Regions from separate parts of the Shewanella sp. CAL98-MNA-CIBAN-0140 genome, predicted to be linked through region 2. Evidence: predicted binding sites of a transcription regulator. Region 2 holds the regulator's gene; the other holds the start of a gene.

Region 1 (3,414 bases), on a different contig from region 2:
TAATATCCGCTTTAGGATAATAAATATGCGACGCAGGAAATAATTGCTGCTGAACACTTTTGGCAGCATGGGAATTTTGCTCAAGGAGGTATAAATTATCAGTGAGCTCTTGGTAAGATAATTCATTCATTTCTTGTAAATGCGATTGCCCTGATGCATTCATCGGCGTAGCGGCTGAATGCATCGCTTGAACGATTGCTTGTTCAATAATGAATAAGTCAGCAATAGGTTTAGTCAGATAGTCACTGGCACCAAGGCGCAATGCATCTACAACATCAGACATCACATCATTACCAGAAATAACAATAGCGGGTATAGCAGGATTAATAACTTGCATTTGCTTAAGCATAGACAAACCATCAAGGCCTGGCATGCTTAAGTCAGCAATAACAATATCAAAGATAGCATGGGAAAAAAGGGTTATGCCTTCATTTCCATCACATGCTTGTTGAACCCGAGCACCTTGCTGCTGCAAAAAATCAGCAACGACATGGCGAAATATCGGGTCATCTTCAACAAAGAGGATCTTGACATCAGTTAGTGCCATACAACAACCTCACAGACATACAACACCCCGCAGACATAACTGTCGAGGAGCCTGTATGCCTCGACTATTCAAGTTCATCTAAATACTCATCAAGTAACTCATCATCTGCTTGACTTGATGGAACATCACCATCAAAAACTTTGTAATCCATATGCTGTAAATAAGCATTTTTTACAAAAGCATAAGGATCAAGAGCATTGTCTAATAATCTTTCTTGATCAATGGCTTTAGAGCGGGCATCCAAACCTTTTAAGCCCCATTTTAGTACTGACTGCCACATCGTTAATTCCGATAAAGGAAAGTATAGACCATCCACCCAATCAGAGGCGATTTCTCTTGTCACGATTGGGCCATAAAATGGCGCCATAAAATAAGGACCATTTGGCGTACCATAATAACCTAACACTTCGTTGAAATCGTCTTGTTTGCGATGCATCCCCATCATGTCAGCAACATCCACTAAACCCAGTAAGCCTATGGTGGTATTAACCGTAAAACGCCCGCCAGCATTAGCTGCCCACTTCCACTTACCTTGGAGGGTATTATTCACTAGAGAGCTAGGCTCTTCTAAGTTATAAACAAAATTATTGACCCCTGTTCTTACTGGGCTTGGAACATAATCTTTATAACTATGAGCGACTGGGCGGATAATATATCTGTCTAAAAGCAGATAGTTAAAATCCCACATTGTGCGGTTAATCCCTTCAAATGGATCGAGAGGATCATTGTATTTGAACTCAACCGCAGCGAGTGTTGATGTGTCAACTTGAGGTGCTTCGGCTTCGGCATACACAGGCATGCTAACAGCAACGATCACCTGAAGTAATATCCATTTATACTTCATATAACTCTCTTTAAAATAACAAAAGGTCTCACTCAACAAACTGCCATTTCTGTCTTTTTATTAAAGCAATTTTTGTTCAAGTCGATATAATTTAGCAAGCAAGTGTTAGGCTGATATCTTACAATATTTAACAGTCAGTCCTTGCTTATACGTATCTGTTGCCAGCAATCGTTCATTATCATGGTAATCAAACCATATGAGTTGCCCCAATAATGGTAACAGGGGGCTAAGGATAGTGCGCCTTTTGACAATATCAATCAAAAAATTGTAAATGAAGTTGATATTCTTCACTGACATCTTGGTTGATTTCGATAGATAAACATATTCGTTTGATAGGATTTATATGACAGTGCCAACAACGCTTCCCAAAAAAGCGGTTAATACCGTCACATTTAAACCTGCTGATGCAAGTCAGAAACCGCTGTCAGATCGTAAACAAACTCAAACTGATAGCGCTTCTTTGCCGGTGCAAACGTCAAATGAAAAATCCGTTTTATCAACGTCATCTTCCACAAAATCAGATTTAGCCCCAGTATTACTCGCGGTCAAGGTTTTGCAACCACCAGCAAGCGCACAAGTCAGCATCACCATTGAAAATCAACAATATCAACTAAACAAAACCGCTGAACTGCAAAAATTATTACAACAAACAGCCCAAGTCGTGATTGCAAGCGATCAAGCTAAACTTTTGGCACGCGCCGCGTCCAGCGTAAATCAGCCCCAGGGCAAAGTCGAAGTCATCAATAACCCAGTTCCTGCGTCAACACCTCTGACGGCTTCAGCGGGGTCAACCATCACATCGCCAGCCCAAACGGTCGCGACTCAATTAGTGCTTTTAGCACAACCCATTCAGCTTGCCTTACCACAAGCGCTTGAGGAACTAGCAAAACAAAATGGTGTTTCAACACAACAGCTTACAACGTTAGCAACAAGGCCTCAAGGTTATCCACTGCCTACAGCCGTAATAGACCAAGACCAAAATCAACTAACGTTTGCCGGTGGCACAAGCATCAAACTATCACCAAATACCGCCCTACATCCTGGCCAATATTTAGCCAAAGTCGTGGTGCAACAGCAGCAACTACAACTTGCTCTAACACCCGTCATTGCAGAAGTAAGCGTAAATTTAACTAAACTCACAACAACGCCGCAAGCAGCCATGTCGCCTCAAGCGACAAACATCATCATCACTAAAAATGAACCGGCACAAATCCTCAGCCAGTTTCTAAAAAAACTAGAATCTACACCATTGCCAAAAATTGATAATGCGATTAAAGGAAATGATAGCCAACAAAAAGTTCCCTATGGATTAACCGCGGCATCGGTAACACAGCAACAAACCCAATCCACACTATCGGCACAGCAAGCGAGTCTAACCAAAAACACTAGCAACATGGCACCGCAGGCTAATCTACCCAACACCACTACCGCCAATACGGTACAGCAAGCTAATCTAGCCAACACCACTTCCAACACGGCACAACATGTCACGCTACCGATAACATTATTAGCGCAACAGCACACAACCAAATCTAGCACCGCACCCGCCATCCTAAATAGCGCGAAAAATGAGCTACCCAACACGTTAAGTAGCGATCCAGCACCAATAGAAGTATTGAATAAAGCCTTATCAAAAGCAGGTGCGATGCCAATAAAACAGCAGCTAGCTCAACAAATTCCTCATAATCTCGCCAGCGAACTGTTTAAACACTTACCTCAAATAAGCCCTCACCCATTAAGTGCATTAAGCGATCCGGCATTACTCAGCAGTGAACTGCACAGTTTAGCGGCGCTAAACCTCGCCCACACCTCGCTGAGTCATTCAGGGAGCTCACACCCCTCACCACTCTTTTCTGGTAGTGCCATCACAACCCTATTCCAATTACTATTAGGGGTGAAATCAAAATCAACAGGGGCGGGGATCAGCGAAAAACTTCAGGCCCACTTTGCGCAATTGCAACAACGGACCTTGAGTAAACTCAGCGCTAATTCAGGATTATTAGCGGCATTAGACAAGCTAGGT
Region 2 (3,414 bases):
GCCAATGTTATGTTATTGAGCAGCATACTTTGCCTGTTGAGTTTGCCTGCTATGGCGAAACAAGGTGATCTGAAACAAGAATTAAAAATTGTTGCGGTTAGCCAATTTGCTGACATAAAAAATAACCAAATCATTTTTAATGGTCCGGTTAAGATTGTCCAAGGCAGTATTAATATCAATGCTGATGAATTACGGGCGTTTACCCCCGAAAACAGCACCAGTAAGAAACTTATCGCCACTGGCAAACCCGCGACGTTTTCACAAGAATTAGATGACGGTCAAATTGGTACTGCCAGTGCCGACGAAATATCCTATGACCTTGCGACTACCACGCTAACATTGACAGGTAATGCCAAACTTAATCAATCGGGTAGCCAAGTGACCGGTAATCGAATTAAGTACAACATCAATGCGCAAGAGCTTATTGCTGAAAGTTCGGGCACAGGGCAAGATCGGGTTATCACCATTATTCAACCTGAGAATTTCCAAGACGAGTCTGCGCCAAAGCAAAAACTCCCTGAAATCCCAGTTAAAAAGCAGATCAAACCATGACCCAAATAACCTTAACCGCTGAAAATCTGGCTAAAAGCTATAAAGATCGTCAAGTTGTTAAAGATGTCAGTTTAACGGTTAAAACAGGCCAAATTGTTGGGCTTTTAGGCCCCAATGGTGCAGGTAAAACAACCACCTTTTATATGGTTGTCGGCCTAGTGAAAAGTGATAAGGGTCGAATTTTAATTGATGATGACGATCTCACTGACGATCCAATGCATCTGCGAGCTCGCAAAGGCATTGGTTACTTACCACAAGAAGCCAGTATTTTCCGTAAACTCACAGTGTATGACAACATTATGGCCGTGTTGCAAACCCGCAAAGAACTCAGTACAAACCAACGTATTGAACAGCTTGAGCATCTATTAGAAGAGTTCCATATTACCCATATTCGAGACAGCCTAGGCATGTCGTTATCGGGTGGTGAACGTCGTCGTGTTGAAATTGCGCGCGCTTTAGCCGCCAATCCAAAATTTATTCTACTCGATGAGCCCTTTGCTGGTGTTGATCCGATTTCTGTCATCGACATAAAAAAAATCATTCAACAACTTAAAAGCCGAGGTCTAGGAGTATTAATTACCGACCATAACGTACGTGAAACGTTAGATGTCTGTGAGCGAGCTTATATCGTCAGCCAAGGTAATTTAATTGCCGAAGGCACACCTGATGAGGTATTGAGCAATCAACAAGTTCGGGCGGTGTACTTAGGTGAACAATTCAAGCTATAGTTACTTTACGGGCCTTTAGTCTATCTAACTCATTTGATTGAACGATATCTAAACAGCGTTAAACATCATTGATGTACGTGACAATCCATTACAGTTTTATAAATTGTCACTTTTATGGAAATCATCTAGGGATAAGCGGTAAATGAAAGCGTCACTCCAACTTAAAATGGGTCAACACTTAACCATGACCCCACAATTGCAGCAAGCCATTCGCTTACTGCAATTATCGTCATTGGAGCTACAGCAAGAAATCCAACAAGCATTGGATTCAAATCCATTACTTGAAATAGAAGATGAGTTTTCTGAAGCAAAAGACCCCGTAAAAGAAAATCGCGACCAAGCTGATACAGACTTCAGTGACAACAGCATTGTCAATATTGAAAAAGACACCTCAACAGTCGACACAGCAGAATCTATGACCAAAGAAACCATGGATGATTTAGCCATGGATACTACATGGGATGAAGTGTACACCGCCTCGCCGATGTCAGGTTCAGGTAGTGCTAGCATGCGCGATGATGACATGCCGTTTCAAGGTGAAACCACCGAAGGTCTGTATGAACATTTAGAATGGCAGAAAAATCTCACTCCATTTTCAGAGACCGATCTTGCCATTGCCACAGCGATCATCGACGCCGTGGATGAACGCGGTTATTTAACCCAAAGTACCGACGATATTCTCGAAGCCATGGGTGACGAAAATGTTGAGTTAGATGAAGTTGAAGCTGTATTAAAACGAATTCAACACTTTGATCCCGTTGGTGTTGCTGCACGTGATTTAAGTGAATGTTTATTGATCCAATTAGCGCAATTCTCTAACACCACACCCCATATCGATAATGCCCGTTTGCTAATCAAAGACTATTTAACCTTAATTGCTGGGCGTGATTTTAGATTATTGATGCGCAAAACTAAGCTAAAAGAAAATGAGTTACGTGACGCCATCACCCTAATCCAATCACTCAATCCTCGTCCAGGCTTATTGATCACCGCCACCGATGACGAATTCGTTATTCCCGATGTCACGGTACTAAAGAAAAATGGCCGTTGGGTTGTAGAGTTAAACCCAGACAATATGCCCAAAATTGGCGTTAATCAGCAATACGCCGCCATGGCTAGAAGCAGTAAAAATCAGTCTGACAGTCAATTTATTCGAGGCCATTTGCAAGAGGCTAAATGGTTTATTAAAAGTATCGAAAGCCGCAATGATACTCTACTCAAAGTGGCAAATTGCATTGTGCAATTTCAGCAAGGCTTCTTTGAATACGGTGAAGAAGCCATGAAACCTATGGTGCTAAATGATATTGCTGAAGCAGTAGAAATGCATGAATCGACAATTTCACGAGTCACCACACAAAAATATATGCACACCCCACGTGGACTATTTGAACTAAAGTACTTCTTCTCTAGCCATGTCAGCACTGACGATGGCGGGGAATGCTCATCAACAGCAATTCGTGCTTTTATCAAAAAGCTGGTTGCCGCAGAAAACCAGAAAAAACCATTGAGTGACAGTAAAATGGCTCAACTTCTGGCAGAACAAGGCATAAACGTTGCTCGTCGTACGATTGCAAAATACCGAGAAGCAATGCTAATCCCGCCCTCAAACCAACGTAAGAGTTTATAACCTACAAGGTTGTGGAGGATTTTCTATGGATATAAATCTGACTGGACGTCATGTCGAAATAACTGAATCTTTACGTGAGTATGTTAATGGTAAATTTTCAAAGCTTGAACGACACTTCGATCAGATCCATAATGTACACGTTGTACTCCATGTAGACAAATTACAACAAAAAGCAGAAGCCAAAATCCACGTTAATGGCGCAGAGATTTTTGCTATGTCAGAAAATACTGATATGTATGCTGCAATAGACGCCCTGATCGATAAACTCGACCGTCAGGTAATTAAACACAAAGAGAAGTATACAAAACACTAACGATGGAACTTTGTACCATTCTGCAGCCGGAATGCACTACCTGTGCCACACCGGGCAGTAAGAAAAAAGTACTGGAACTCATCAGCAATTTAGTCGCTGCCCAGTATCCAACCCTGTCTTCGCAAGAGGTTTTTGAAAGCCTATTAGCGAGAGAAAAAATGGGTAGCACAGGTATAGGAAATGGCATTGCGATA

The links. The regulator sigma-54, encoded in region 2, starts transcription at its own class of promoters, with help from an activator protein. The targets are predictions, from matches to a motif close to GTTGGCACGNNNNTNGNNT.
Region 1: AAEY93_RS09725 (flagellar hook-length control protein FliK) is a predicted target of sigma-54. The motif match lies at 1,592-1,610, and genes of this name have one in related genera.

Annotation. Positions count from the first base shown of each region.
Region 1 is NZ_JBEOPI010000015.1:56,097-59,510, forward strand. Features, by position in the region: gene AAEY93_RS09715 (response regulator) at 1-547, opposite strand, end outside; gene AAEY93_RS09720 (MlaA family lipoprotein) at 612-1,391, opposite strand; gene AAEY93_RS09725 (flagellar hook-length control protein FliK) at 1,735-3,414, shown strand, end outside.
Region 2 is NZ_JBEOPI010000005.1:74,691-78,104, reverse strand. Features, by position in the region: gene lptA (lipopolysaccharide transport periplasmic protein LptA) at 1-552, shown strand, start outside; gene lptB (LPS export ABC transporter ATP-binding protein) at 549-1,280, shown strand; gene AAEY93_RS04180 (RNA polymerase factor sigma-54) at 1,423-2,907, shown strand; gene hpf (ribosome hibernation promoting factor) at 2,933-3,220, shown strand; gene ptsN (PTS IIA-like nitrogen regulatory protein PtsN) at 3,223-3,414, shown strand, end outside.